4 regions of the Shewanella sp. S1-58-MNA-CIBAN-0166 genome follow, and region 2 is predicted to be linked to each of the others. Evidence: predicted binding sites of a transcription regulator. Region 2 holds the regulator's gene; each other region holds the start of a gene.
The links. The regulator sigma-54, encoded in region 2, starts transcription at its own class of promoters, with help from an activator protein. The targets are predictions, from matches to a motif close to GTTGGCACGNNNNTNGNNT.
Positions count from the first base shown of each region.

Region 1: AAEY99_RS02965 (BON domain-containing protein) is a predicted target of sigma-54. The motif match lies at 3,358-3,376, and genes of this name have one in related genera.
Region 3: glnA (glutamate--ammonia ligase) is a predicted target of sigma-54. The motif match lies at 4,457-4,475, and genes of this name have one in related genera.
Region 4: fliE (flagellar hook-basal body complex protein FliE) is a predicted target of sigma-54. The motif match lies at 4,192-4,210, and genes of this name have one in related genera.

Region 1 covers NZ_JBEOPN010000003.1:25,721-33,882, reverse strand. The annotation lists gene AAEY99_RS02985 (LacI family DNA-binding transcriptional regulator) at 1-404, opposite strand, end outside; gene AAEY99_RS02980 (C40 family peptidase) at 557-1,147, opposite strand; gene AAEY99_RS02975 (TetR/AcrR family transcriptional regulator) at 1,208-1,792, opposite strand; gene AAEY99_RS02970 (hypothetical protein) at 2,180-2,413, opposite strand; gene AAEY99_RS02965 (BON domain-containing protein) at 2,771-3,322, opposite strand; gene AAEY99_RS02960 (glutamyl-tRNA reductase) at 3,715-4,191, opposite strand; gene AAEY99_RS02955 (sigma-54 interaction domain-containing protein) at 4,462-5,829, shown strand; gene AAEY99_RS02950 (diacylglycerol kinase family protein) at 5,850-7,502, opposite strand; gene AAEY99_RS02945 (hypothetical protein) at 7,718-7,912, opposite strand; gene AAEY99_RS02940 (DUF1328 family protein) at 7,992-8,162, opposite strand, start outside.
Region 2 covers NZ_JBEOPN010000029.1:55,895-64,056, forward strand. The annotation lists gene AAEY99_RS16530 (KpsF/GutQ family sugar-phosphate isomerase) at 1-122, shown strand, start outside; gene kdsC (3-deoxy-manno-octulosonate-8-phosphatase KdsC) at 125-691, shown strand; gene lptC (LPS export ABC transporter periplasmic protein LptC) at 688-1,248, shown strand; gene lptA (lipopolysaccharide transport periplasmic protein LptA) at 1,235-1,816, shown strand; gene lptB (LPS export ABC transporter ATP-binding protein) at 1,813-2,544, shown strand; gene AAEY99_RS16555 (RNA polymerase factor sigma-54) at 2,687-4,171, shown strand; gene hpf (ribosome hibernation promoting factor) at 4,197-4,484, shown strand; gene ptsN (PTS IIA-like nitrogen regulatory protein PtsN) at 4,487-4,930, shown strand; gene rapZ (RNase adapter RapZ) at 4,927-5,790, shown strand; gene AAEY99_RS16575 (HPr family phosphocarrier protein) at 5,811-6,086, shown strand; gene mgtE (magnesium transporter) at 6,598-7,962, shown strand.
Region 3 covers NZ_JBEOPN010000001.1:160,981-169,142, forward strand. The annotation lists gene AAEY99_RS00730 (hypothetical protein) at 1-181, shown strand, start outside; gene AAEY99_RS00735 (DUF2959 domain-containing protein) at 245-892, shown strand; gene AAEY99_RS00740 (Lrp/AsnC family transcriptional regulator) at 1,007-1,477, opposite strand; gene AAEY99_RS00745 (type II secretion system protein) at 1,670-2,218, opposite strand; gene AAEY99_RS00750 (diguanylate cyclase domain-containing protein) at 2,263-2,877, opposite strand; gene glnA (glutamate--ammonia ligase) at 2,946-4,355, opposite strand; gene typA (translational GTPase TypA) at 4,836-6,647, shown strand; gene ppnP (pyrimidine/purine nucleoside phosphorylase) at 7,042-7,353, shown strand; gene AAEY99_RS00770 (DUF4124 domain-containing protein) at 7,484-8,008, shown strand; gene glnL (nitrogen regulation protein NR(II)) at 8,148-8,162, shown strand, end outside.
Region 4 covers NZ_JBEOPN010000031.1:47,033-55,194, forward strand. The annotation lists gene fliH (flagellar assembly protein FliH) at 1-833, opposite strand, end outside; gene fliG (flagellar motor switch protein FliG) at 996-2,051, opposite strand; gene fliF (flagellar basal-body MS-ring/collar protein FliF) at 2,044-3,723, opposite strand; gene fliE (flagellar hook-basal body complex protein FliE) at 3,795-4,136, opposite strand; gene AAEY99_RS17040 (sigma-54-dependent transcriptional regulator) at 4,392-5,741, opposite strand; gene AAEY99_RS17045 (sensor histidine kinase) at 5,734-6,729, opposite strand; gene AAEY99_RS17050 (sigma-54 dependent transcriptional regulator) at 7,425-8,162, opposite strand, start outside.

The sequences.
Region 1 (8,162 bases), on a different contig from region 2:
GCCAATAAACGGTTGCGAGGACGGCCATAACAAATAAAACCATCGACAAAATCATTTACGCCATTCACATTGTCAGAACTGCCAGAAAACAACAGTAAATTAATTTTATGTTGCTCAAAAACTGCCGCAACGCCTTTCATAAACTTACTGGCCACGGGATCAGACACCATGTATTCAATACTGTCCGACAACACTAATGCTACCGTATCAAATTTGCCACGCCTTAAAGATTGCGCTGCTTTATTCGGTCCAAAATATCCGAGCTCGTTACAGGCAGCTAGAATGTCTATTCGACGTTTTTCCGACAACTGATCTGGACGATTAAACGCATTAGATACCGTCGCATTCGACACACCTAATTCTTTGGCAATACTTTTTAAGGTCCAATGCTTGGAGTCTGGCATAGTGGGTCCGTTTATGTCGTGGCGTTAGCCTAAAATAGCTATAAATAACATGGATATACTGACGCTAGGCGGTAGAACATCAAATCTGAATTTCAGATACTGGCCTAGCGTTTAAGCGAAAAACGGCACCAGCTAGTTAAACTGCTGCCAAATTATAAATCGTCTTGCTGTTGAACATGATCAACAAGACTAGCGATCGACATATTTTGCTCAGCAGTTGGGTTTTTTAAGCGTTTTGCAAACCAAAAACGAGGTTTCCAATAGATATTATTCAAACTCGAAATTTTTACCCCTTTTTTAGTCGAGGCATGTAAAAAACGGTCATTGCCCATGTAAATACCGACATGACGAACGGTTCGGGTGGTTTTGAAAAAAACGAGATCGCCAGTTTTTAACTGATTACGCGGTATTTCTTTACCTAAAATACGTTGCGAGTTCACGGTACGAGGTAACTTGTCGCCAACAATATTCAAGTAGGCCAAATACACAAACCCTGAACAATCTACGCCATTTCTACTCAGGCCACCTAAACGATATGGAGTGCCTTTCCATTGATTATGAAAACTCAGTAGGTTTGACTCACTCCACTTAGGTGGTTCTGGCTTAAGCATGGGAGGAACCACCATGGGCTTAGACGCGATAACCACAGCAGGCGAAGACGCACATGCAGATAACAACAGCACTAAACAACTAAACAATAATCTTTTAGCCAATTCAACCCACTCCAAACCCCGAAAAATCATCCGAAATATAAATATTTTTGCTGCAATACACAATAAAAATAACCGCCGCACCGCTTAGCGTTAACGAGTCATCATTTGTATGCACTGCACTAAAGCCCGTTTAGCTGCCATTTTATCGATTTTAATTTGGCAGCGTAGCATAGTTCCTTGCCAATTTGACCAAAAAACACTCGCTAACGTTGATGCCGGTAAGTCCGCACGAATATGCCCTTGTTGCTGCCCTTGTTGAATAAGTGCACTCAATAGGCCGATCCATTGATCATAAAGCTGATTCAAGGTTTGATGCAGTTGCGGCGACTGACTACTGACCTCTACCATCAAGTTACCCATCAAGCAGCCGCGTGGTTCACTGCCACTAAACAGCTCGTCAATGAGTTGATGATATCCATTTAGCACAGTAGATAAATTGGTTTTAAAGTTTACGCTTGAATCGATAGCGATAGGTTGAATACGTTGCTGGAAATAATGTTCGGCCACGGCTGCGGCAAATGCTTCTTTACTGGCAAAGTAATGATAAAAAGAACCTTTAGGAATACCCACTTCGTCGAGAATCAATTTAATCCCCACTGCACTATAACCGTGTAACGCAAAAAGCTTTTCACCTACGACGCATATTGACTGTCTACTCGCTGCACTTTTATTCATTTAGCCTCCCTTTTTTAGTGATAGGATAACTAAGAATAGACCAGTCGGCTAACTTTAGTTACGAACAAACAAAAACATGTGCTTTTATCTATAAATTGTTCTACTAAATTAATTATTTGATGATCAATTTCCGTATCAACCCATCATCTATATACACAACCTAAACATGTTTACGACAAGACTTAAGCTCAGTAAGCGGGCCTTGAAACAAACAATTATCTATTAATACGGCTGCGTTAAACCCAGTTTTCTCCACAGAAGTGTTCAACATAAAGGTAATTAACATCAGTCAGGTTTCTGATAAGAAAAAAGCCTACGCAAAGTAGAACGAATAAGACTGTCAATAGATGGTAAGAAATTGCTTGAACCATTCTGAATGAAACAGCATTAATCACTATGGGTATTATTGGCTATCGACTCTTGTAATAACGGCATATTGTCATCACGTCCATCACGATAGCTATTGTCCATATGCTTATCTACCAACTGTTCACAACGCTTTTGGGCTTCATATTGCTTGAGGGGATCCACTTCTTTATCGGTTTGCGCTTGGCACAACACACTAGCCAAAGCCAACCACGGCATGACATTTAACAGCGGTTTTATCACATGGTTTGTCACAGAAAAATGCATCCATAAGTTATACCAATCCTATTAAATATGTGATCTTTCAGCGGGAGTTCAAAGTACTGTAGGCAAGGCAGATGATTGAAGCGAATAGTGATTCTATTTTGAAAACATCTAACGCAGCATAAAGTACTTTGAAACCCGCCAGAATGGAGTCTCTCAGGTATTCCACTTCTGTGTTGCATCGATTTAAAAGGGAACAGCCATTTCTACATCAATGCGCCTTGAATTAAAAAACCTGAGAGACTCTGAACTGATCAGATATTTAATGAGATTGGTATTAAGTGCTACACATGCTTTTTAGGCATAAAAAAACCAGCCCAAAGGCTGGTTTGAGTATAACCGAATAGATTATCCTGTTACACGTAACTCATCGACTACATCTTTTACGTCATCGGTATTTTTAGCTATGGTTAAAGCTAAATCACGTTCTGCATCACTCGACACTGTGCCTTTTAATGTCACTACGCCATTAGCGACATCGACGTTAATATCGGAACCTGACACGTCAGCAGAGAATAATAATCGGGTTTTCACTACAGTAGCAACTTTCGAATCTGTGAGTGAGTCACTTAAATCTTTGCTGTCTTTATCACTGTGCTGCTTCATCACCGAAAGCTCATTGTTAACGTCTTTTACGCCATCTAAGCTTTTAATTAACTCTCCAGCAAGTGACTTATCAACACTGCTGTTAACTTTACCTGTTAGGGTCACGTTGCCATCATGCACGTCGGTATTAATATCAAATGAGTTCAGATTTGCATTTAACAAAAGTGTGGTTTCAGCTTTACCATCGATCCACGCATCTTTTGCATCATCTTGCCAATCTTGTGCTGCATTTGCACCGAATGCCATTGAACCTAACATAATGCTCATTACTACAGATAATGTGGTCTTGTTCATAAAGTTTTCCTCCGTTGTTAATCTCAAAGAATACAATGCGTGAACCATGCCAACTTTCATAACCAACTGTTAAAGTTAACAATAACTGGTTTTAGTGTTTATTTTAATAAACTTTATGGACAACGATATCGGACTTTTTTACCGACGCTAGGTAAATTTTTCATCGTCGCAATGGGTGTTAATGGATCTCAATGTAGATTCGCCAAAATCAACCTGATCTCTCATTCAATAAACTCTCTAGATATTGAGACTATGGCTAATTCAATAGATACAAAACCATTATGTTACCAGTCAGAAAAACACGCGTTAGCCACTAATTAACAACACCCCGAACAATAAAAAAGCGCATGACAATATTGATTATCATGCGCTTTTTTAGTGCGTGCATATGACTAGGTATGAGCAACGGAGAGGTTTTTCATGGTGTCACAGCTCATTTGCAGCCAAGCAATACCTTCGGCAAGTTGGCTAGCAACACGCTGGTTTTTAGTTTTTCTAGCCGTTTGCTTTAAATGAGCCAAGACCTGTTGTTCGGTTTCAACCAATACCGCTATCGCTTGGGGTAACGGCTTATGCTGTATAACCTGCTCAGCCTTAGCATAGTGTCGATGTGAGGATTGTTGATGATAAGTTTGACTGTCTATCGGCCTTGCTTGGCTTGAACGCACCACGCTAAACAATGGTGTTAAACGATCCAGCATGCATTTTCGAATGTCGGCCATGTGGATAAAAATTCGTTTGATGTTGTAATCGTCGGTCCCCAATGTGGCTTGGACATAAAATTGTTGTCCTTCCTGGCATAAATCAATAGCCTCATGCAATAGCCATACATCGGACTCAGCCTGTTCGTCTCGAGTAAATGATTTCAATGTAAATCCTCCTGCATTCGATAATTTTACTGGCACTTTGTTGGATGGGTTGTGTAACATATACGGGTACAGCACACCTTATTAAGCAAAAACTAAACCATGAACACCCCATGTACATGGGCAAAAATTAATTAACCTTCTAATAGTTAAAGTTATTATAATTTGTCCGGGTCTGAGTTAATTACCTAATTACACGGAATGATCACTGGTGATTGTCAACACGACATCACTGGTAAACATTAGACTTAACACCACAGGGAGTGAATCGGTATGCCACGTCCAACACTTTTTTATCATCTACACCGTCGTCAAGAAGGTGAAGCACGACTCCTTGCCTTACCGAGTTGCCAACACTTTAATAAGATTGCTAGTTCAGTTGACCAGCCCTGGTTAGACCAACTGCACAGTAACTCGATAGATGTTGCGATCATTGAATTATCGCAATTAAGCCAACTAGAATACGCAGAGTTAACTGACAGTGCGTTAATGTCTGATATTGAGTTCATCTTCTTAAGCGAAGGTAAACCGAATCCTAACTTAGATTACTTAATGTCAAAAAGCGCTGGTTATCATTTTCGTCAGCCTTACGATGCCGACGCAATCAACGACACCTTAGAAGACTTTGCCCAAGACTTGCAGTCACAATCGACAAAACAACAACAGCCATTTTCTAGTGAACTAGACCAATACGGTTTGTTGGTTGGTTCATCGCGGGCAATGCACAAGTTGTATCGTACTATTCGTAAAGTTGCCGTAACCGAAAGCAACGTACTTATTGTCGGTGAAAGCGGTGCGGGTAAAGAGCTTGTAGCCAACACCATTCACCTGGCCAGTCACCGAATCAACCAACCATTTATCGCCATTAACTGTGGTGCATTAAGCCCTGAACTGGTCGACAGTGAGCTGTTTGGCCATGTAAAAGGCGCTTTTACCGGTGCTCATCGTGATCACCGTGGTGTATTCGAGCAAGCAGAAGGCGGTACCTTATTTCTTGATGAAGTCACCGAAATGCCGCTAGAACATCAAGTAAAATTGTTACGCGTACTCGAAAACAATGAATATCGCTCTGTCGGCTCACAACAGCTTAAAAAAGCCAATGTTCGCATTGTTGCTGCCACCAATCGCGATCCAGCTGACGCTATTGATGCTGGGCGTTTCCGCGAAGATTTATATTTTCGTTTAGCGCATTTCCCTATCCTAGTGCCACCATTACGCGATCGTAGCAATGACATCAGTGGCCTAGCACAACATTTTTTAGCCTACCGAAATACTGCTGAAAAACTGACTAAAACCTTTTCAGATGATGCGATTAAACTTATCCAACAACAAAAATGGCCCGGAAATGTTCGCGAACTAAAACACGCAATAGAACGTGCATATATTTTGGCAGAAGATACTATTTTACCAAGTCATATCACGGTGACACCTCTGGAACCATCAACTGAGCCTTTAGCTGACGACGTACAAATACCTGCTGGTATGCGCTTAGATGAACTTGAAAAAGTAGCTATTTATCAAGCGCTCGACAACTCATTGGGCAATAAAAATGATACTGCCAAACAGCTCGGTATTAGCGTCAAAACCCTTTACAACAAACTCAGTAAATACGAAGACCAAACCGGTTCAGACGAACCATAGCGTCATTAAACGCCCATTCATTAAACGTGTTTGCTCGCTTCTGGCACAAGCACATTTAATGACCTGGGTTTGACTTTAATACACAAATCTTCTGATTCAAATAACTCACCATCGATCACATATTGGCAAGACGAATCTGTGTTTAAGTAGATTTTTTTTGCTTGCTCATGATGAATTTGACTCTGTTGATTATCTTCACGTTCTCCAGTTAAGCCTGCAAATAGCAACTCGGTCATACTCAATAACTGTTGTGGCGATGTCTCACTCGATTCAATCCAGGTAATATCTAACAAGCCATCGGTAATATTGGGCTCGCCATTACCTAGCGCTAACAAGCTGGTAAATGGCGCAGCATTGGCTATCACTAGGCTAGTGGTGTTAATCACTTTAATATCGCCACCATCGATCTGCACTCTTATCGACAATGGCTGGTTTTCGCCTACCGCCTCCCACAAACCATTAAGGTAGGCTAATTGTCCTAGGGCATCTTTTTGGTCACGATCAGCCTTCGCTATCATTTTTTGTTCAAAGCCTAGCCCCACCAGCAACAACATCAACTCATCATTACATGTAGCAGTATCAACACGTTGTGAATAACCTTGAATCAAAATATCAAGCGCTTGCGATACCGGCACCAATTTACTGGCGGCGCCAAACAAAGTATGACTTAGTGCATTGGTGGTTCCCATCGGAATAATACCTAAGAAAATATCGGTATCAACAATCACTGATGCCACCTCGTTAACCGTACCATCGCCACCACAGGCAACTATAATATCTGCGCCCTTTTGTTTAGCTTGTTTGGCTAATTGCACTGCAGACTTATCTTTGGCGGTATACAGCACTTCAAGCTGAAAGTAATCCGTCAAGGTTTGGGTAATATGGTCTGCTTCATCATGCCATTTACCACCACCAGACACTGGGTTAACAATCAACCAAGCACGTTTGTGAATATTAATTTGTTGCTGACTATGCATTTTTTCTATAGCGGCCAACTGCCATTTATTTAACCGTGCCGTTTGGCGGATACTATTGATGGATTTAAGCACATCATTAACATTACGATTTCTCTCACGGCAGACTAAATAAGCCGCTAATACCAACACCGAACGCCCCCGGCCTAGCGCGCAATGCACTACTACATTTTTACCATTACTGACTTGAGTGTGTAACCAATTAATGGCTTGATTTAACTGCGCGACAGTCGGTACGCTGTGATCTAATATGGGAATATTTAAATAGCCAATATTTTCATCAAACAAGGTCCACTCTAATGCGTCAAATTCGGCAGTAACATCCAAAATTGCATCAATTTTTTCATGCTTAAGTCGGTCAATATCACTGGGAAACAATCGGCAGGCTAAATACAACTGCTTATCTATTTTTTGGATTACGGGCACTTTGTCGTGCTTTCTTGCCCAGGCGTTATACAGCTGGCACCCCATTAAAAAGGGAACAAAACTCCAACTTATATACCAAGGAATGCTGCCATCTTGGCTTTTTCGGAAAATGCCTGCGCTATTAAACCAATAAGCTGAACTCACCAGCCCTAAAGATAATGCAATCCAAGCAAAAATAACCTTAAGTAACACATAAGGAAGCGCCACACATAAGCACAAAGCCAATAATGCGCCAACAGTATAGTAATATTTAATATGAATACGGGTTAGCATTGTGGTCCTCCTGTTGTAAAAAAAGCAGCACATGTGTGCTGCTTAGGCTAATACTTATCTTAATAACTATCTGGTCATTACGTCGTTGTCAGTCAAACATTCAACTTCGACTTACATTGGTTTAAATGGAGTTACTCTACCTAGAACAATGCATTTTGAGTTGTAACACTTAACGACTTAAACAAATAAAATAGTTAATTTGATTGGTACAATGCTTAACAGTCTGGATCTTCTGCTTTCATACCTTCTTTAACATCTTCACATGTATCTTCAACTGCATTACCGGCATCTTGCATCATTTCATCCACTTTCTCACCTGCGTTTTCAGCTTTGTTATCTGAACATGCTGATAAACCGGCCGTTAAAAACACCATTAAACTTGCCATTGTCAGTAGTTTTAATAAATTCATATTCATCTCCTGGATGATGGTTGTAATCGTATAAACTTGTTTAAGCAGCCTCAACTTGGATTAAGGTAAGGGGTTAATACTATCCTCGGGGAGCTTTGCCTCTAATCGCATTGGCTACTAACGAAATCACTAGTAACACAATAAAAATAAAGAAAATAATTTTCGCGATGCCTGCTGCTGCACCTGCAATACCGGTAAACCCCAATAGACCCGCTATAACGGCTATCACTAAAAACATTAATGTCCAGCC
Region 2 (8,162 bases):
CCGCACAAGCACTGCAAATCATGGATGAAAAGAGCATCAACGGACTGATTGTCGTTAATGAAAAACATCAACCGATCGGAGCATTAAACATGCTCGATATGGTTAAAGCTGGAGTCATTTAATCATGTCAGAATCAACCTCGTTTCACCAAGGATTTTACGGCCCTGTCAGCAATGATATTTGGCAACGAGCTCAAAAAATCAAACTGTTAATCTGTGATGTCGATGGAGTATTTTCAGATGGACGTATTTACCTCAGTAATGCAGGTGAAGAACTCAAAGCGTTCCACACTCGTGACGGTTATGGTGTGCGTTCTTTGCTTACCAGTGGTATCCATGTTGCCGTGATAACAGGACGTAAATCCAAGATTGTTGAAAACCGCATGACGGCATTAGGTGTAACACATATTTATCAAGGTATTGATAATAAATTTGAGCCTTTTGAGCAATTATTGTCGCTCTATAATGTGACTGCTGATGAAGTGGCTTACATTGGCGATGACATGGTAGACCTACCAGTAATGAAAGCCGTAGGACTAGCCGTTTGTGTCGGTGATGGTCATCCGTTTGTCAAACAACAGTGCCATATGACAACCACCCTCAATGGTGGCCACGGCGCACTGCGTGAACTCACCGATTTATTACTATTAAGCCAAGATAAATTTGCCAGTGCTCATGGTATGAGTATATGAGTAGAGTCACGCTAGGTATTATTGCTTTTTTTGGGCTTGCTTTTATATTGTACTGGCAAGCACAAGTAAAACGCAGTGAAATGGATGCGGTACAAATACGCGGTATTGAGCGCCCAGATTTTGTTGCAGATAACCTACGCACTACAGAATTCAATCAACTAGGTTTCGTCGAAAGTCGAGTCAGCGCCGAACACATGGAGCATTACGCCTCAAGTGACATCACTCACTTTACCAAACCTATTTACCTCATTTACCCTGAAAACGGTAAAGCACAATGGCAATTAAGTGCAGACCGTGGGCAATTGAATAAAAATACCAGCAAAGTCACATTAGAAAATAATGTTATTATTGATGCCATTGATATAGAAGAACCCCTGCAGTCACTGAGTACCCAAGCTATTACGGTGGATTTAACCACTATGATAGGATCCTCACAAGAGATGGTGTACATCAAAGGTAAAGGGTTTATTATTCAAGGTTTAGGCCTACATGCTGACTTGAATTCGCAAAAATTATCGCTACTAAGCCAGGTAGAAGGAACATATGAGCCACATTAATCGTCTCCACACTCGCGCCAATGTTATGTTATTAAGTAGCATACTTTGTATATTGAGTTTGCCTGCCATAGCGAAACAAGGGGATCTGAAACAAGAATTGAAAATCGCTTCAGTCAGTCAGTCTGCCGACATTAAGAATAATCAAATTGTTTTTAATGGTCCGGTAACGATTGTCCAAGGCACGATTAATATCAATGCAGATCAGTTACGGGCGTTTACCCCTGAAAACACCACCAGTAAGAGATTAATTGCTACTGGCACCCCGGCTACATTTTCACAAGAATTAGATGACGGTAAAATTGGTACCGCAAGTGCTAACGAAATTAGCTATGACCTTGCCACCACTACACTCACATTGACTGGCAACGCCAAACTTGATCAATCAGGTAGCCAGGTTACCGGTAATAAAATCAAGTACAACATCAGTGCTCAAGAGCTGATTGCCGAAAGTACTGGTACAGGGCAAGATCGGGTAATCACCATCATTCAACCAGAGAATTTCCAAGACGAGTCGGCGCCAAAGCAAAAACTCCCTGAAATTCCTGTTAACAAGCAGATCAAACCATGACCCAAATTACCTTAACCGCTGAAAATCTAGCTAAAAGCTATAAAGCTCGTCAAGTTGTTAAAGATGTGAGTTTAACGGTTAAAACAGGCCAAATTGTCGGTCTTTTAGGCCCCAATGGTGCAGGCAAAACCACCACCTTTTATATGGTTGTCGGCTTAGTAAAAAGCGATAAAGGCCGAATATTGATTGACGATGACGACCTTACTGCCGATCCAATGCATTTGCGCGCCCGCAAAGGTATAGGTTACTTACCACAAGAAGCCAGTATTTTCCGCAAGCTTACCGTTTACGACAACATAATGGCCGTACTACAAACTCGCAAGGAGCTCAGCACAGACCAACGTATTGAGCAACTTGAGCATCTACTCGAAGAGTTCCACATTACTCACATACGCGACAGCCAAGGTATGTCGTTATCGGGTGGCGAACGTCGTCGAGTTGAAATTGCGCGCGCTTTAGCTGCTAATCCAAAATTTATTTTGCTTGATGAGCCCTTTGCTGGTGTTGATCCTATTTCGGTCATCGACATTAAAAAAATCATCCAACAACTTAAAAATCGCGGTTTAGGGGTATTAATTACCGACCATAACGTACGTGAAACGCTAGACGTTTGTGAGCGAGCCTATATCGTCAGCCAGGGTAATTTAATTGCCGAAGGCACACCTGATGAGATATTAAGTAATCAACAAGTTCGAGCTGTGTACTTAGGTGAACAATTCAAGCTATAGTTACTTTACTGGCCTTTTAGTCTAGCTAACTCATTTCATTGAACGATACCTAAACAACGTTAAATGTCATTGATGTTTATGGCAATCCATTACAGTTCGAGATTGTCATTTTTATGGAAAATCATCTAGGGATAAGCGGTAAATGAAAGCGTCACTCCAACTTAAAATGGGTCAACACTTAACCATGACCCCACAATTGCAGCAAGCCATTCGCTTACTGCAATTATCGTCATTGGAGCTACAGCAGGAAATCCAACAAGCATTAGATTCAAATCCATTGCTTGAAATAGAAGATGAGTTTTCTGAAGCAAAAGACTCCTTAAAAGAAAACCGCGACCAAGCGGATACAGACTTTAGTGACAACAGTATTGTTAATGTCGAAAAAGACACTTCCACCGTCGACATAACAGAATCCATGACCAAAGAAACCATGGATGATTTAGCCATGGATACCACATGGGATGAAGTATACACAGCCTCACCTATGTCAGGTTCGGGCAGTGCAAGCATGCGCGATGACGACATGCCCTTTCAAGGTGAAACCACCGAAGGTTTGTACGAACACTTAGAATGGCAAAAAAATCTCACTCCATTTTCAGACACCGATCTCGCCATTGCCACCGCCATTATTGATGCCATTGATGAACGCGGTTATTTAACCCAAAGTACCGAAGATATTCTCGAAGCCATGGGTGATGAAAATGTGGAACTCGATGAGGTTGAAGCGGTATTAAAACGCGTTCAACACTTTGACCCTGTGGGTGTTGCTGCACGTGATTTAAGTGAATGCCTATTTATTCAATTAGCGCAATACTCTAACGACACACCCCATATCGATAATGCCCGTTTGTTAATTAAAGGCTATTTAGAGTTAATTGCTGGCCGTGATTTCAGATTATTGATGCGTAAAACAAAACTAAAAGAAAATGAGTTACGTGACGCAATCACTTTAATCCAGACACTCAATCCTCGTCCGGGCTTATTAATTACCCCCATGGATGATGAATACGTGATTCCCGATGTCACAGTATTAAAGAAAAATGGCCGTTGGGTAGTAGAGTTAAACCCAGACAACATGCCTAAAATTGGTGTTAATCAACAATACGCGGCCATGGCTAGAGGCAGTAAAAACCCGTCGGATAGTCAATTTATTCGAGGCCATCTGCAAGAGGCTAAATGGTTTATTAAAAGTATTGAAAGCCGTAATGATACTTTACTTAAAGTGGCAAATTGCATTGTGCAATTTCAGCAAGGCTTTTTTGAATATGGCGAAGAAGCCATGAAGCCTATGGTGCTCAATGATATCGCTGAAGCCGTAGAAATGCATGAATCGACCATTTCACGAGTCACCACACAAAAATATATGCACACCCCTCGAGGATTATTTGAACTAAAATACTTCTTCTCTAGCCATGTCAGTACTGACGATGGCGGGGAATGCTCATCAACGGCCATTCGTGCTTTTATCAAAAAGCTGGTTGCCGCAGAAAACCAGAAAAAACCACTGAGTGACAGTAAAATGGCTCAGCTTCTGGCAGAACAGGGCATAAACGTTGCTCGTCGTACGATAGCAAAATACCGTGAAGCAATGATGATCCCGCCCTCAAACCAACGTAAGAGTTTATAACCTACTAGGCAATGGAGGATTTTTTATGCAAATAAGTCTGACTGGACGTCATGTCGAAATAACAGAATCTTTACGTGAATACATCCACAGTAAATTTTCAAAGCTTGAACGACACTTCGATCAGATCCATAATGTACACGTTGTGCTCAATGTAGAAAAATTACAACAAAAAGCAGAAGCCAAAATCAACATTAATGGCGCAGAAATTTTTGCAATGTCAGAAAGTACTGATATGTATGCTGCAATAGACGCCCTGATCGATAAACTCGACCGTCAGGTAATTAAACACAAAGAGAAGAATACAAAACACTAACGATGGAACTTTGTACCATTCTGCAGCCGGAATGCACTACCTGTGCCACACCGGGCAGTAAGAAAAAAGTACTGGAACTCATCAGCAATTTAGTCGCTGCCCAGTACCCAACCCTGTCTTCGCAAGAGGTTTTTGAAAGCCTGTTAGCGAGAGAGAAAATGGGTAGCACAGGTATAGGAAATGGCATTGCGATACCTCATGGTAGATTAACGACCATCGATCACCCTATCGCGATATTTATTAAATGTGAAGAAGCCATTGCCTTTGATGCAATCGATAAGCAACCCGTGGATCTTTTATTTGCTTTGTTAGTCCCTGCAGACCAGTGCCAACAACATTTAGGCACGTTATCGAGCATGGCCCAAAAGTTAAGCGATAAGCAAATATTGAAACAGCTTCGTAAAACTCACGACGCAACAGAACTTTATCAGGTTATTACTGCATGAAACTAGTTATAGTATCGGGACGTTCAGGCTCAGGGAAATCCGTTGCCCTGAGAGTATTAGAAGACCTAGGATATTATTGTGTTGATAATTTGCCTTTACCACTCATTGGCACATTATTAGCCCAGCTTAAAGGCAGTAATGATTTGGTTGCGATTAGCGTTGATGTTCGTAACATTGCAGAACAAGGTAAAGTGCTTCAAGACCAATTGGCACTACTTCAAAATGACACTGAAATTATCAGTTTCTTTTTAAATTCCAATGACAAAGTATTGCTTAAACGTTACAGCGAAACACGTCGATTACACCCGTTATCTAAAAATCATATTTCACTGCAAGAAGCGATAAAACTAGAAGGCCGTTTACTTGAGCCTATCGCAAAAATTGTTGATCACTATATCGACACTTCTGCGCTAAATATCTACGAATTAAGCGACCAAGTTAGGCAAATATTATTAGGCAGTGTTGATAAAGAGTTAGTGATTAACTTTGAATCTTTTGGCTTTAAACACGGCATGCCGACAGAAGCAGATTTTATGTTTGATGTACGCTTTTTACCCAACCCACATTGGGAAATAGAACTGCGTCCATTTACGGGTTTAGACGAGCCCGTACAAGAATTTTTAGGTCGTCAGCCATTAGTTAATAAATTTATTTGGCAAATTGAAAACCTATTTGAAACTTGGATGCCGCATTTAGAACGTAACAATCGCAGTTACCTTACCATCGCGATTGGTTGTACTGGTGGTCAGCACCGTTCGGTATATATTGCAGATCAATTAGCAAAACGATTTCGACAAGGCAGTAAACACACGGTTAATGCTCGCCACAGAGAATTAAATATCAGTGATACTAATAACTAAGTGAGCATAGGATCGCGTCAATGATCAAACTTGAACGCCAAGTGACCATTTCAAATAAATTGGGGTTACACGCCCGTGCCGCCACAAAACTCGCGATGTTAGCGGCGGATTTTGATGCTAACATCACCTTAACTCAAGGCGAAAAAAACGCCAGCGCAGCTAGCGTACTTGGGCTATTAATGCTTGAAAGTGGTATCGGTAAAATGATTACGGTGACAGCTCAAGGCCCAGATGCTGAAGTGGCATTAAACGCAGTGTGTGATCTCATTAATGCTAAATTTGATGAATCTTGTTAATTTTTTAATCGCATTGAATTTATAAATAGCCTGTAATGTGTGAATAGCTGCAAGTTACTCATGCTTTAAGCCACCGTCATCCTTATTTTATGCGGCCTCTAAATGACTAGGCCATACTAACCAAACTGTCACGACATTGATGATCACCAGTAGACATCAGTCCCTCAAAAATATTAGCCCTTAGGTTTATCTCTCGCAGTTGATACCAATCTCATTAGTATCAGTTCATTCTGCGGGAGTTAGCGTTTAACATGATAAAGACATTACCGCTTCTAGCAACGGATCCAGTGCAACTCTGTTTCCGTGACGTGGTACGTCTATAGTATGTAAAGCAGCATTGGCTGCTGCAGAATTTCACCGCAGAAGTCATTTAAGTATTTTATTTCTGCATTTCATTGTCTTACGTAAAGACAGCTATTTCTGCATTTATACGCCTTGAACTGTACAACCTGAGAAACCCAGAATAATGACATACTGAATAATATAAGTATGACGAATAGGAAGTAGATATATGGGTAAAGAGTACCTAGACAATGAGATAACAGAACAACGTCTCAATCAACTCGTTCAAGCACTAGACAGTGGTCTGTTTGTCCATGCCCGTAACATGCTACATACCATGTCACCTAACGATGTCGCCCTTATTCTCGAATCATCACCGCCCAAAAATCGTCAGGTGTTATGGCAACTCATTGACCAACAATATGCTGGGGAAATTCTTGACGAATTAGGTGAAGAACTTAAAGATTCACTTATTAGCAGCATGACACCAGAGAAGCTTGCCCAGGCCACAATAGGCATGGATACAGATGACATGGCCTATATTCTTCGCAGTTTACCCGATGATGTTTACAAGAAAGTGCTCAAATCAATGCGAAGCCAAGACCGGGATAGAGTAGAGCAAGCATTGCGTTACCCAGATGATACTGCCGGCAGTATCATGAATACTGATACCGTCACCCTAAGACCAGATGTCAATATCGAAGTGGTATTACGCTATTTACGTCAACGGGGAAATTTACCTGATACGACTGATACTTTATATGTTGTGGATCGCCATGATCATGTTTTAGGCGGAGTAAGATTAGCTGATTTACTCACATGCGATCCAAGTGTAACGGTCCGCAGTATTATGGACACAGAATTAGAAAGTATTCCTGTAGAGATGTCCGATAAAGATGTGGCGCAAAAATTTGAACGGATGGATTGGATATCTGCCCCAGTCGTCGACAGCCAAGCAAAATTACTTGGTCGAATTACTATCGATGATGTTATTGATGTCATCCGCGAGGATGCCGAACATTCAATGATGGGAATGGCAGGGATGGATGATGATGAAGATACCTTTGGCCCTGTGCTTAAAAGCACTCTGAGACGCTCTCTATGGCTAACCATCAATCTATTTGCAGCATTACTAGCCTCATCTGTCAGTAACATGTTTGAAGGTACCTTAGAGCAATTCGCCACCATCGCAATTTTAATGACCATTGTACCGAGTATGGGAGGTGTTGCGGGTAATCAAACCCTAGCACTCGTCATCCGCGGGATTGCACTTGGGCATATTGGCCAAAGTAACTCACGATGGTTAATTGGTAAGGAATTAAGCATCGGATTATTGAACGGTTTAATGTGGTCTGTATTGGTCTTTTTTGCGGTATGGCTTTGGAAAGACGACATCGCATTAGGTGGATTAATTGGCAGTGCCATGCTGATTAATATGACGGTAGCAGGCTTTGCTGGCGCCACTATCCCCATAATGTTAAAAAAGCTAAATATCGATCCTGCGTTGGCGGGGGGTATGGTGTTAACGACGGTAACCGATGTCGTTGGCTTATTTGCATTTTTGGGCCTAGCCACATTATTTTTAATGCACTAAATCATTGATTTAAATCGTACATATCATGTCGTCCAACGAAATTGCGCTATCTAGTGCAATTTTACGGACCTCGGCGGCGTCGCTATACACATAAGTCTTTTTCACACATAAGCTCATTTACCAAGCGCTTAGTACTCTGATCACTTTTGCAGCTATGTCTGCAGCCTCACTTTGTTAACGTTTTTCAAACCATCAACTGG
Region 3 (8,162 bases), on a different contig from region 2:
GAGCTTATTTTTCCCAGGCCTAGGTCAGCTTTTACAAGGGCGTATATTAGCGGCTTTGTTATTCTTCTGCATTACTGCTGTTTGCTATTTCTTTTTTGTGTTGGTCATCCCAGCCATTATCGGTGGTTTATTCCATTTATGGAGCATCATCGACGCAGCAAAGTTTAAATCAGGCAGTTAACTCATAAGGTAGTTAACCTCAACGAGGACACTTTTCGCCTCACACAATAAAAGAGACACATTGATGAAAAAATGGATATCACTGGCACTATTAAGTAGCAGTTTACTGTTGAGCGGTTGTCAAAGCGCCTATTACGGTGCAATGGAAAAAGTCGGCTACCACAAACGCGACATTATGGTCGATAGAGTTCAAGAGGCTAAAGAGTCGCAGGAAGAAGCACAAGAGCAATTTAGCTCTGCATTGGAAGAAATGCAGGCGCTTTTGGCATTTGATGGTGGCGATTTAGAAGATGCTTATAATAAAGCGAAAGATGAATATGAGTCAGCTCAATCTGCAGCAGATGAAGTGAGTCATCGTATCGAGAAAGTCGAAGATGTCGCGGATGCATTATTTGACGAATGGCAAACTGAAATCGAAGAAATCAGTAAAGCCAGTTTACGTCGTAACAGCACCAGCAAGCTCAATGAAACCAAGCGTTCATATAAAACGCTAGTGAGAAGCATGCGTCGTGCAGAAGCAAAAATGCCACCCATTCTAACTGCGATGAAAGATAATATGCTGTATTTAAAACATAACCTAAATGCGCAGGCTATTGGTGCAATTAAAGGTGAGTTTGCCAATTTACAGACTGATATCTCTAGCCTGATTAAAGAAATGAACAAATCGATTGCCGAATCGAACAAGTTTATTACCTCAATGGAACAAGGTTAAACCTTACCTAACCTACCAACTTAACGCCCTTAGCGGTAACCTATGCTGTCATAGTCTATGACGGCCTAGGTGCTGCTTTTGGGTATTTATATGTGCCTATTTGCGTATTTGTGCTTATTCGATCGGTGACTGGTCCACTGGCAATGCCGTACGGCTAAATATTTGCTTCAAAACTACTGTAGTTTCAATGCTGGCGACAAACTTGAGGTTGCCGAGCGATTTTTTGATAAATTGCTCATAAGAAACCAAATCTTTGGCGACTATTTTGAGCATATAATCATAAGATCCAGTTACCACGGCGCATTCCATCACTTGAGGTAATTGTGCCATGGTTGACTCAAATAACGCTGTCGATTGATCAGTATGTTCCGTTAAGCGTATCGATGTATAAACCACAACATTAAGACCCACTTTAAAAGGGTCAACTTGGGCACCATAGCCTAAAATCACTTTATCTTGTTCAAGCTTTTTGACTCGTCGTAAACAAGGAGTATCCGACATATTAACCTTATCGGCTAATTCAGAAACAGCCATCCGGCCCTGACGTTGTAAAATTTCTAATAGCTTGAGGTCTTTCTTATCCATTGAACAAATCGCTTTTTAGTGAGTGATTAACGGTATAAATATCATATTCCTGAGTGAAATCCTCTACAAATTTACGTTAATCACAAATATTTCAAGCAAATGGGAGCCACAAAACAATAAATGCCATAAAGTTAACATGGCATTTGTCTAAAGAGGGTAATTTGAGGTGATACTCGCGAATAACAAGAGCACTTAACACTCGTCAATATCGACGACAACTAAAGGTGACTCTCCTGCAACTTGTGGCTGAGAGTATCTAATTTCACATTTATTCGCAGCATAATCCGCATTAGGACGAATACGTAACCCGCTTCGATTATTAACATCGTATGTTGTGATGTTAAATTCACCACCGCTACCGTTGTCGGCAATGTTAATCATCCTGATGATACCTGCTGAGGTATGACGCGGATATCCGTAAGCTAGAGTCACTGATTGGCCTTGTACTGTAATACTATTGCCCAAACCATTACTGGCTCCAGGGGCCGTTTCATCGCAACTGGCGCTTATCACGCAAGCTGAATAGACCAAAGTTTTACCGCTGTTAATTGCTGCTGCAACACCCTGCATACTGCTCGCGTAAGCATTACTTTTTAAATCGATAAATTTCGGAGCAACCACGACAGCAAGAATGCCTAAAATAATAATCACTACCACAAGTTCTATTAAGCTAAACCCTTGCGGCTTACGCCACGAAAAACAACCATGATTAAATGAGCATGTATGTATCAATTTAGACATCCTGCAGCCAAATAAAAAATAACATTAATCTCTATTCTAAAATATTAATCAGCCAGTATCACCTGACTTTTGCCGGCATGTTTAGCCTGATACATCGCAACATCAGCACGATGGATTAAGCTATCTGTATCGCTATCAACACCATTATAAATGGCAGCGCCAATACATGCACTAATGATTAAAGAATGTGAGCCTATTTGAAAAGGTTGTTTGATCAGTTTAAGAACACTGTTGGCAGTGGCCATAACAGCGTCACTGTCGATATCATTCGGTAAAAGTAATACAAACTCGTCACCACCATAACGCGCAAGAATTTCACTCGGAAACAAATGCTTACTTACTTGTTGACCAATTTTGACTAACAAAGCATCGCCAATGCCGTGCCCGTAAGTATCATTAATGACTTTGAATCCATCGAGATCGATAAAAAGGATTGAGAACGGCTGTTTTTTATCCCGTAAACGCTCAGTTGCCTGCCTGTTCGACAACCGATTAGCGAGTCCAATCACCACATCATGATTGGCTAAATGTAACGCTTTAGTTTTGGCAATAACTAAATCTGCAGTGCGATCTCTGACTCGTTGAGATAACTCTTCACGGCTGTTTATCACCTCTTCTGACATTTGCTGAAAACTATCATTCTCACCTCTTTTGAGCAAAAAAAAACCCGATAATCAATTATCGGGTTTTTTATTGGTTTGCTTGTTTAAGCAATTGTATTCAAGAATTACAAGCTGTAGTACATCTCAAACTCAAGTGGGTGAGTAGTACGTGCAACACGTTCTGCTTCAGCCGTTTTAAGTTGGATATAAGACTGGATAAAGTCTTCGCTGAATACGCCGCCTTTAGTCAAGAACTCATGGTCAGCTTGTAAATGTTCAAGTGCGTTTTCTAATGACGTTGCAACCTGTGGAATTTCAGCAGCTTCTTCAGGAGGTAAGTCATATAAATCTTTATCCATTGCTTCACCTGGGTGGATCTTGTTTTGAATACCATCAAGACCAGCCATAAGTAATGCTGAGAAACCTAAGTATGGGTTTGCATGTGGATCAGGGAAACGCGCTTCGATACGACGGCCTTTAGGGCTTGGTACCACTGGAATACGAATTGAAGCACTGCGGTTACGTGCAGAATATGCAAGCATTACAGGCGCTTCAAAATGTGGCACTAAACGCTTGTAAGAGTTAGTGCTTGGGTTAGTGAACGCATTCAATGCACGAGCATGCTTAATAATGCCGCCAATGTAATAAAGCGCTAAATCACTCAAACCAGCATACTTATCACCTGCGAATAAGTTTACGCCGTCTTTAGCTAAAGACTGATGCACGTGCATGCCACTACCGTTGTCACCAACGATTGGTTTTGGCATAAATGTCGCTGTCTTACCATAAGCATGCGCCATGTTATGAACAACGTATTTTAGAATTTGAATTTCATCAGCTTTCTTAGTCAACGTATTGAAACGTGTTGCGATTTCGTTTTGACCTGCAGTTGCTACTTCGTGGTGATGCGCTTCAACTACTTGACCCATTTCTTCAAGTACTAAACACATTGCCGAACGTAAATCTTGTGAAGAATCAACTGGTGCAACTGGAAAATAACCACCTTTCACCATTGGACGGTGACCCGTGTTACCTTCTTCATAGCTCTTAGCTGAGTTCCATGATGCTTCTTTTGCGTCAATCTTAACAAAACAACCTGACATGTCGGTACCAAAACGGACATCGTCAAATAAGAAGAACTCTGGCTCTGGACCAATCAATACTGTGTCAGCAATACCAGTAGAAATTAGGTAAGCTTCAGCTTTTTTAGCAATTGAACGTGGGTCACGATCATAACCTGTCATAGTACCAGGTTCTAAAATATCACAACGAATAAGCGCTGTTGTTTCTTCTGTGAAAGGGTCTAATACGAAAGTGGTTGGATCTGGCATTAGCACCATGTCAGATTCATTAATGCCTTTCCAACCTGTAATTGAAGAGCCATCAAACATTTTACCGTCTTCAAAGAAATCTTCATTTACTTGATGAGAAGGAATAGAAACGTGCTGCTCTTTACCTTTAGTGTCGGTAAAGCGTAAGTCTACAAACTTAACTTCTAACTCTACAAGTTGTTTTAAAACTGATTCAACTGACATTCTCAAGCCTCCGGTAGGGTAAAGGGTTGTCCCTTAAATAATCTTGCTATTCGCCAGATGATGCACCTGGAAAACGAATCTTTTCATAATTATCAGCAATAAAGCGATATTCATGCCAGATCGCTAACTAATTGATTTTATGAAGATGAGAAAGTTTCCAAATCTTCTAAATCATAACCTTGCACCAACCTCGTGCATCACTATGTTTCATCATGGTGCAAAAGTCCATAATGGTGCGTCATGTTAATGTTGCTGTTTTAGCCAATGTCACAGTTTTGTCTTACACCATGGTTATGCTTCATATATATACGTTTTATGCTGTTTATTAATCCATAGCAAGCGATAGATTTACAAGTGTTCAAAAATAATCCTATCTACAAAAGCTGCTGTGAAGTAGAATGGCACGCTTTTTTACAGTAGCTATAATCTATAACTACTGTTAGATCCTTTTTTTTTATTTGCTGGTTTAGAGGTTTATCCGTGCTAGAGAATTTACGTAACATCGCCATTATTGCCCACGTTGACCATGGCAAAACAACCTTGGTTGACAAAATGTTGGCGCAGTCAGGAACCCTTGCATCTCGTGGAGAAGCTACTGAGCGGGTTATGGATTCTAACGATCTTGAAAAAGAACGTGGGATCACCATTCTGGCAAAGAACACTGCCATCCAGTGGAACGACTACCGTATTAATATCGTAGATACTCCTGGCCACGCCGATTTCGGTGGTGAAGTTGAACGCGTTCTATCTATGGTTGACTCAGTATTATTGTTGGTTGATGCAGTTGATGGCCCAATGCCACAAACTCGCTTTGTAACCAAGAAAGCATTCGCTCAAGGCCTTAAGCCAATTGTTGTTATCAACAAAATTGACCGTCCAAGTGCTCGTCCAGATTGGGTTATTGACCAAGTATTCGATTTATTCGTTAACTTAGGTGCCACTGACGAACAACTAGATTTCCCAATCGTTTATGCTTCGGCATTAAATGGTTTTGCAACGTTAGATCCAGATGTAGCAAGCGATGATATGACGCCGCTATTCCAAACTATCGTTGAGAAAGTAGCTTTCCCAGATGCTGATGCAGAAGCTCCATTCCAAATGCAAATTTCTCAAATCGATTATAACTCATACGTGGGTGTTATCGGTATTGGCCGTATTACCCGTGGTAGCGTTAAGACTAACCAACAAGTGACCATTATTGGCGCTGACGGTAAGACACGTAACGGTAAAATGGGCCAGGTATTAGGTTACATGGGTCTTGACCGTACTGAAGTGCCAATTGCAAATGCTGGTGACATCGTTGCTATTACAGGTTTAGGCGAGCTTAAAATCTCTGATACTATCTGTGCAGTGAATGCAGTAGAAGCAATGCCACCGTTAACTGTTGATGAACCAACACTAACGATGACATTCCAAGTAAACACTTCTCCGTTCGCGGGTAAAGAAGGTAAGTATGTTACTTCACGTAACATTCTTGAACGTTTACAGACTGAATTAGTTCACAACGTAGCACTTCGCGTTGAAGAAACAGAAAGTCCAGACCGTTTCCGCGTTTCAGGTCGTGGTGAATTACACTTATCGATTTTAATTGAAAACATGCGTCGTGAAGGTTATGAATTAGCCGTATCTCGTCCAGAAGTTATTCTAAAAACAATCGATGGTGAGCTACATGAACCATACGAAACTGTAACAGTTGACGTTGAAGAAGATCATCAAGGTACCGTAATTGAAAAATTAGGTGTTCGTAAAGGCGAAATGAAAGACATGCAGCTTGATGGTAAAGGTCGTGTACGTATCGACTTCGTTATCCCAAGCCGTGGCTTAATTGGTTTCCAAACCGAATTCTTAACAGCAACATCTGGTACTGGTCTAATTTATCATTCATTTGATCACTACGGTCCACACAAAGGTGGCGATATTGGTCAACGCGCTAACGGCGTATTGATTTCAAACGCAACAGGTAAAGCACTAACATTCGCTCTATTTGCTTTGCAAGACCGTGGTCGTATGTTTATTGGTCACGCTGCTGAAGTGTATGAAGGTCAAGTAGTGGGTATTCATGCTCGCTCTAACGATTTGACAGTAAACTGTTTGAAAGGTAAGCAGCTAACTAACATGCGCGCATCAGGTACTGATGAAGCACAAGTATTGACTACGCCTATCACATTGACTCTTGAGCAAGCTCTTGAATTCATCGATGATGATGAATTAGTTGAAGTAACTCCTAAGAACATCCGTGTTCGTAAGAGATTCTTAACTGAGAATGAGCGTAAGCGTAATAACCGCAGTTAATTACCATCAATGAGTGGCAACGTCTGCCACTCATTGAGACCTAAAAAGCCCAGATGCATGCATCTGGGCTTTTTGTTGTCTAGTCTATACAGGCTAAAAGCGAAAGGCCTAGGACGCTGCGCTGCTAGTACGCTCCGCGGCTAGAGGCTATAAAGTCAACTGCTTAGCAGCGAAGCTTTCTCTATCCCTGAGATGACAAGCGCTGACGAGCGATGACAAGCCAAGAGCCTAGGTGCTAGACTGCACGCAGCGTTCGCTTGTTATCGCTTGTTATCGTTTCTGAAGCTGTCTCTAGCAGCGAAGCGACTCTCGTGATACAACATGAAAACATTTAACTAGATATTTTACGTAAACGCAGATAGATTCAAACCAAGATCATTTTTAGGGAAAATATATGAGTATGTTGCAACAGGTAAGCGTCGCTAAAAAAGCCAATGTGTATTTTAACGGTAAAGTGATAAGCAGAAGCGTAGTATTAGCTGATGGTAGTAAACAAACTTTTGGTGTGGTATTGCCTGGTGAATATGAGTTTTCAACGGCTCAAGGTGAAATAATGCAGGTTATTTCTGGCAAATTTGACGTGTTATTACCGGGTAAAACTGAGTGGGTTGCATATGCTGAAGCAAGCCAGTTTGAGCTTGCACCAAATGTGAGCTTCAGTATCCGAACAGATCAAATTTCAGAATACTGCTGCCAATACATCTAGTGTTGTTGCACCTAAATAAACAATAGCGGTTTAATATTGCCGCTTCGATTCAGCTTAACTAAACAGTTTAAGCTGATTTTTTTTATAAAAACGTCTACTCTATTAAAACTGTCGTTTTATGGAGTACATCATGCGCCTTATCATACTTATTAGTTTGCTATTATTGAGCGCCCAAAGTGTTGCTACCGTATACCGTTGGGTAGATGAAAATGGCAAAGTTCATTACTCAGATGAACAAAAAAATAATGCCGAAGCTGTTGAATTAAATGAAAACACCCAAAACAACATGACGATTGACACCCCAACAAAAATCAATGTCATCCCAACAACAGAAGCATCAATTAACTACACGATTTCGATTACCTCTCCCCAAGAAGAAGCTACTGTGCGTGACAATAACGGCGCATTTAGCGTGTCGGTGAGCGTCAATCCTCAACTACCTCGTGGTGTACTGATGACATTAGCAGTCGATGGCATTATCACTGGTCCTGCTCAAGTATCGAATACATTCCAATTAACCGGCATTAATAGAGGTCAACACTCGTTGGTTGTTAACGCTGTAACACAAAGCGGCAAAGTCCTTGCATCAAGCTCTCCTAGAAAGATATTCCTTCACCAAGCATCTGTATTTGGACCTGCAAAAAAGTCTAAATGATTAAGATAAAAATCAGTTCATTCATTAGCTTATGAAATTTTTCGTGACTATTTATCTTACAAAGTGCTTGTGTGTTCCGGGTTGTGATATGCACCAAAGTGGTGCATTATAATGGTGCAACCCTATACTAGGACGGCTAATGGACACAAATAAC
Region 4 (8,162 bases), on a different contig from region 2:
GTGGTTTGATATTGTGGATGAGTTGATTTTTGCTGCTGGACATTTTTTGCTAACTGATTCGATTGAGCGTCTAACTCACTAAACACTTGGTTAATACGCTGTTCTACACGTAAATCGACAGCAGAACGAACGCTTTCAATCATACAGTCACCATTAGATAACGTCGGATCGATATCGATTTGCCACTGATTTTTTTGCAGTTGCTCGGCACTGTAACATTGGTTTACGAGTTCAGCATCAGCCTGATTAAAGCGTAGTTTAACCAACTGTTCTTTTAATGGAAGTGCGTCAACGCCTTGGCGTAGCGCCGATAATATATGTTCTGGGTGAGTCTTAAGCTCATGGCCGATAACCGATTTGGCTAAACTGATTGTCATGGCCAACAATTCCGCTTCAATTTCATTATCTAAAATGGATAATGGCAACTCGAATTGGGAAATAATGTGGTTAAGTTGTGCTATAAGCTCATTGGCTTTAATTTGCCCAGCTTCTAATCCTTGTTGCTCGCCTTGAGTAAAACCTTGTTGATGACCTTGCTCCAGTCCTTCTAAACGCCCTTGCTCTAATCCTTGTTGATGACCGTCTTGCTTACCCTGTTCAAACCCTTCTTGCTCAGCTGCAGCACGAATCTCTTCAATTTGCGCCATCGTCGGTGGCGCCATAGACTTCTCAGCCCCAGTAACAGGACTAGGTGTGTGAGCTTCAGCGAAATGACCAAAAAAGTTTGAAGGTTCTAGACTGCTATCTTTGGTAATATCAGGTAGCTGCCAATGACTAAATTCAGCCTCGCTATCGGTAGTGAGTGCATCTTTAGGCGGTTTTGATTCAGGCATAATTCATCACTTGTGTTGTTAAAAACATTGGCTCAAAACAAAAATATTAACAGTAGTACACAATATTAAGAGTACTACTAACAACCTAATAATACAGATAGCTGACAGATATCCAAATAGAAATACCCGCCAGTACTGTCACACTAATGAATATGCGCATGGTTACAAGAACTCGTCACCACCGCCGCCGCCTAGCATAATCTCACCACTGTCACTGAGTCGACGGGCAATAGACAGAATTTCTTTTTGTGCCACTTCAACTTCACTAATACGGATAGGTCCCATGGCTTCTAAGTCGTCACGGAGCAATTCAGCTGCACGTTTAGACATATTACCCAGAATTTTCTCTTTCAACGCTTCGTCCGCACCTTTGAGTGCTTTCATCAGCACATCTTGCTGTACTTCTCGTAACAATGCCTGAATACCGCGGTCGTCAACGTCAATGAGGTTTTCAAACACAAACATCATGTCTTGTATTTGCTGCGCCATTTCTTCATCTGACTCACGCATGGTTTCCATGATTTGACTCTCAACACCGGTATCGAGATAGTTCATGATATTAGCAGCCGCTTTTAGGCCACCCATTTTAGCCGCTTGCGCACCGCCTTGACCCGCAAATTGTTTTTCCATAATGTCGTTTAATTCTTGCAATGCCGCAGGCTGAACTTCTTCAAGATTGGCAATACGCATCATCAAATCTAAACGGGTATTTTCAGGGAACTGACTAAAAATCTCAGCAGCTTGATCGGGTTCTAAATACGATAATACAATTGTTTGAATCTGCGGATGTTCATTTTGAATAATGGTGGCCACTTGACGTGCATCCATCCATTTTAATGAATCCAGACCTTTAGCTCCGCTGCCCATGATAATTTGTTCAATTAAATTACCGGCTTTATCTTCACCCAGTGCTGCAGTTAACGCTTTACGGACGAATTCTTCACTGTTAAAACCAATAGAAGAAAACTTTTGAATATCGTCTAAAAATAATTGGTGAACGCCAATGACCTTTTCTTGACCAAAGTCATCCATTGCTGCCATCGCCATACCCACTTTTTGCACTTGCTTAGGCTCTAAGTGTTTTAAAATTGACGCCGCATCTGCTTCACTCAAGCTGAGCAGTAAAATAGCCGTTTTTTCAACACCAGTAATTAACTCGGGGTCAAATGCTGTTGATTTCTCTGCTTTAGCTGCTTTATCTTTTTTTTCATTAGCCATTGTCTTGTAACCAGTTTTTAATCACTTGAGTGGAAAGTTCAGGCTCATTTGCCACTAACGCTCTAATTGCTTTAATCATATCATCATCTTTATGCAAATTAGGTATTTGAATTGACCCATCATCGGCATAACTGTATTCCGCCTCTTTGGTATTAAGCATACCTAAGGTATCTGCTGCATACTGATCTTCAATTTCAGCTAACTCATGTCCTGGACGAATATCGTCAGGCATGTTGATGCCATTAGGATTGGTTAGCTTCTTAAGCATAGGTCGCACTACGGCGAGAATGAGCACTAAAATAACAATTGCACCTAATGCCAATTTAATCGCGCGCCAGAACCAAGGCTGCTCCCACATATCTGGCTCAGGTAGCACTTCAATTAACTGGTCCATAAACGGCACCGTTACCACTTCTAACGCATCACCACGCTGGGTACTAAAACCTACCGCGCCTTCTAATAAGCGGCGAATATTAGTTAATTCTTGTTCTGTTCTCGGCACGCGAGTGACTTGGCCGTTCTCATCAACTTGGCCAGGTTTAAAATTAATCGCAACAGACACACTAACACGACGAACCACCCCAATTTGTTGACGGGTATGGCTAATGGTAGTGTCTAATTCATAATTACGCGTAGCTTCTTTTGATGAGTCACCAGACATGGTTGAGGTTGTTGCTTCACCTGCCACTTGCGGAATATCAGATTCCATCGGTGGTTGATTACTTAGCGCACCAGGAATACCGCCAGAGTTTTGACCTGACGAATTTCTCTCAATGATCATTTCACTGCGAATCGCCGGTAAATCAGGAGAGAAACGCTTCGCGGTTTGCTCTACTGCGGTAAAGTTCATATTCACATCGACTTGAGAAGTAAAATTCTCAGGTCCTAAAATTGGCATTAAGATTGATTCGATTTTTTTACGGTATTCAGCCTCTTGCTGTTGTACTAGCTCTTGCTCGCGACGTGCTCTAGAAGACGCGCCATCTTGACTACCGGAATTGAGTAAGCGCCCATTTGAATCGGTTACCGTCACACGAGTAGGTTCAAGCCCTTGAACAGCAGAGCCTACGATATCAACAATGGCATCAATCTCTTCCTGGCCCAAACCACCACGACGTACATTAACGACCACTGTGGCACTGGGTTTAGATGCATTACGGGCAAAAACATTTTCTTTTGGTAATGCTAATATCACTTTCGCACGACTAATGCTTTTTAACTCTTCAATGGCTCTGGCTAGGTTTTGTTCTTGGCTTTGTTTTAAGCGTGCTTGTTCCATACGCTGACTGACACCAAAACCACTATCTTGGTTTAAGTAATCATTTGCTTGAGTACTACTTTGAATACCGGCACGGCTGAGCAGTAATTTAACTTCTTGATACTTATCTTCAGGCACTTTAACCACATCGACGTTAATTTGATAATCGATTTGGTTTTTATCAAGCACGTCTAAGACGAGGATCATCTCAGCGGTTTCCATTTTACCAAGTGGGCGATAATCAGGCTCTTGAGCCCACATCATCACAAAAACAGCCATAGCAAGGCATATTGCTAATGCCAGAATCATGATGACTTGACGCATCATATCTGCACCACCAACGCCACCAAGAAGTCCAGATTTGTTCTCTTGTTGGACACCGCCATCGGCTGTTGAACCCGAACCTACCATAATGTCTGTGCTCACAATACGTACCTGCTATATCTAATGTTGTTATGTTATTTAGTGCTCAAAACCGTCGGCGACTAAACAGGCATACTCATAATTTCTTTATAAGCATCGACGAGCTTATTACGTACTTGCACCGTTGCTTCAAAGGCTACGCCGGCTTTCTCACGCGCAATAACGGTATCAGACAACGTCACCGTGGTGTCGCCCATGTCTAAACGAGTCGCTAAACTTGATGATGCTTGTTGCAGCTCATTAACGCTACCCACCGCTTGAGACAGTAACTGACTGAAATCAGCACCCGTGGTGTTATTCACTTGCTGGGTAAGGTTGGGACGAATTGATGAACCAATAGAAGGGGCTATTTCGCCGCGAAGCGATTGCATTTCTTGCATTAATGGATTTGCGCTAATCTGCATGGTGTAACTCCCTTTCGTCGACTTTTTGACGACAACAATAACTGATAAGGAGTTAAAGCAATTTAGATGCCAGTATTACAATTAGTAAAAGATTCGTCGATAAAAGAGGGAGAGAACACAAGCACAAGCAAAAGTAACCTCTCCATTAAATGCAACAGGTTACTTTTTTAATAATGTGAGTTAACAATAAAAAAATAGACTTGATTAGGCTATTAAATCATAACGTAAACTAACGAATTGCTGACAACATTTGCGTTAAGCAGGTAATTGAATACCCATATCACGCATTTTGGCCATTTTATAACGTAGCGTACGGGCGCTTATACCAAGCTTTTCAGCGACCATTTTTCGACTGCCCTGACATTGATTTAGAGTTTCTAAAATAATGACATGTTCCTGGGCTTTTAGTTCGTCACCTAAACCGTCAACTTCGGCTGGCTTATCCGCATCAACACATTCAGTTGAAACTAACTTCACATCGGCACAATCTAAAATAATGTCATTGACACCAATATCATCATTAACCCGTAATATCAGCGCTCGTTGAATAACATTATCTAACTCGCGCACGTTACCCGGCCAACGATGAGTTAATAAACGCCGAGTGGCAGCATCATCAAGCTTAGGCACAGAAGCCATATTAAATGCTTTAGCATGTTTAATCAGCAAATGGCGCGCTAGCGGTAATATATCTGCAGGACGCTGATGCAGCGCTGGCCACGTTAACGGAAACACATTAATTCGGTAGTATAAATCTTCCCTAAACTCACCTGATGTTGCCATCGCTTTTAAATCTCTGTTTGAGGTTGCCAACACTCGAACATCAAGTTTAATGGTTTTACGGCCACCTAAACGCTCTACTTCGCGCTCTTGTAATACTCTGAGCAATTTAGCTTGTAAGCCAAGTTCCATCTCAGATATTTCATCAAGTAATATAGTGCCGCCTTGAGCCTGTTCAAACTTGCCTGGACATGCTTGATAAGCGCCCGTAAATGCACCCTTTTCGTAACCAAATAAAGTGGCCTCTAACATGTTTTCTGGTATTGCTGCGCAGTTAATCGCAATAAACGGCTGATCATGGCGTTGGCTATGTTGATGAATATAGCGCGCTAACACTTCTTTACCTGAGCCACTTGGACCCATAATCATTACCGATGCATCAGATACTGCTACCCGTTGAGCCAACGACAACAGCGCTAAACTTTTCTCATCTGCTACCACGGGTTTATCATGATTTTGTTTTAAAGGTAAATAGCGTGACACCTGATTCAATAACACTTCAGGCGCAAACGGTTTAGCCAAATAATCCACCGCGCCTAATTTCATCGCACTCACGGCACTGTTAATAGTGGCATAAGCGGTCATTAACAATACTGGCAATTTAGGTTGGTTTTGTTGTAAATAGCTTAACAAGCCCATGCCACCAATACCGTCCATTTGCACATCACTAATCACCAAATCAAATTGGTTGGCTTTTAGGGCCAAAATAGCCTCTTCAGCGCTACCTACATCAATACAGTCATAGTGGGCAAGCATGAGGGTATCAAGCAATGCCTCACGTAAATCAGCATCATCTTCAACTAATAGAATATTTGCTTCAGCCACGCTTCACCTCCTGATGACTTGCTTTGTTCATGTGTGGAAAGCTCAATCTAATATGGCAACCCATACCCGGCTTACACGACAATTGAATTTGTCCACCATGGTTACGCACTACCGACTGCACAACCGCTAAACCTAACCCTGTACCCTGGCTTTTAGTGGTAAAAAAGGGTTCAAGGATTTGTTGTTGCATTGACGGCTCGAGCCCTTTGCCATTGTCGATGACATCTAACAATAGCCCATCAGGTGTCTCGCTGGCACTGACCTTTATTTTTGTGGCGCCCGCTTCAATACTATTCATCACTAGATTATTCACCGCAGAACTGAGAGCATTCGCATTGGCAAGCATCAATGAATGTGAAGTATCTTCCACAACAAGCTGGCAATGTTTTTTATCTGCAATCGGTTCGCAACTGGCCATTACTTGGCTAATGATTTCATCCATTGAGACTGATTCAGCCATCCCATCTTGACGTCCCCTTGCCATTAGTAACATGTCATTAACTTGACGTTCTAGCTCATTAAGCCGGTCAACCAATTTAGATTGAAATTTAGACCGGGCAGAATCAGATAATTTAGGGCTAGCAAGATTAGAGGCATACAGCAAAGCTGCCGACAATGGGGTGCGCACCTGATGTGCTAATGTCGCCACCATTTTGCCTAATGCCGATAAGCGTTGCAAATGAGACAGGTTTTTCTGCAACAAACGGGTTTCAGTGAGATCGGTTAACACAATCAACTGCCCAGGTTCAGGCGCTAATGGTGTAATAGCCAATTTTACTCGTCGACCATTTTTAAGCGACACTTCATGGCCGTCATCATCTTGTGGGGCAAACGCGCGATGAATAATATCAAACCAACGAGCCCCCTGCAGAGGTCGTCCTAATAGTTCGGTTGCAACTGGATTGGCTAACGTAACCACACCGTCACCATCAAGGATCACCACACCAGATGGCATGGCTTGAAGAATATGCGCCATTTGATTTGACATATTGGCGGCCTTACTAGAATAAGCACTGATAACCGGATTGGCAGAATTAGTAGCTAAGTTAGTGGCAGAATTAGTGACTGAGTTAGTGACTAAGCTGCTAGCAAAGCTGGCAGCAAAGTTCACATTACGCTGCTGAACTGAATTAATCCCAATAGCTGGCGATTCCGCCTCTGTATCAGTTGTGGTGATAGACGAAGCTGACGCAGGTAACTCATAGTCTGAATGATCTGTATGTGTTAACGCTCGTGCTAAATACATGGTCGCTCCGTCAAAAAAATAACATTTGACTAGCTGAATGCATTTACTGTGCCAAGCAATTTCTTATAGTAATAGAAGCATCGGCAGACCGTGTTTTAAGCCAATGATAAAGCAACATCCTTATGAGTTTAGTTCATTGGCCTTACCACATTTAGCAAAACCAATATTTCGGCCAGCATGCAATAAAACGACTTAATAACACTCCTTAATAACACTCCTTAATAACACTCCTTAATGACACTACTTAATAAAACTACTTAATCGCAATACTATCTAACGGTAACAATATATTACTTCTCAAGTTAAAAAACATTTGCTGTGCCAAGCTATTATCTGAAGCACTAGAAACATGAGATCATTAATTTTTCAGTTACTGATAAAACGAAAAAACACACCTGAGGGTGTGTTTTTATAAAATCCAAAATTCAGATAATGGTCTAGTCTTTACTCAAACCATATTTACGCATTTTTTCGACTAATGTTGTACGACGAATACCCAACATTTCAGCGGCTCTTGCTACAACACTGTCTTGCTGCTCAAGTGCTTGACGGATCATGTCAATTTCTAATTCAGCTAGTAAATCTTTTAAATTAACCCCTTCTGGCGGCAATTCACTAGGGAAACGCGTTTCAGGTATTTCTACAGGCTCTTCATCACTGAATATTGAAGCTAAAGCATCGCGCTCTAATTGTTCTTCACTGATTTCAACGCAATATTCAGGTACCTCTATATAACGGTACTTATGCGGTAAATCATTAACGTCGACTAATCCACCAGGGAATAAGATGGTTAAACGCTCGACCAAGTTTGATAACTCACGCACATTACCAGACCAAGGGTGTTCTTTTAACGATTCAATCGCGCGTTGAGTGAAACGAACCTTACCGCGGCCTTCATTAAACACTCGGCTAACTAATTCGTGCAACAGTAGCGGCACATCGTCACGACGCTCACTTAAACCTGGCATCTCAATTGGGAACACATTGAGTCGATAATATAAATCTTCACGAAATGTGTTATCCACAATCATGGTTTCAAGGTCACGATGCGTTGCGGCAACAATACGCACATCGGTAGCAATTGTTTTGCTGCCACCGACACGTTCAAATACCTTTTCTTGCAACACACGTAACAACTTAACTTGCATTTGCAGCGGCATATCGCCAATTTCATC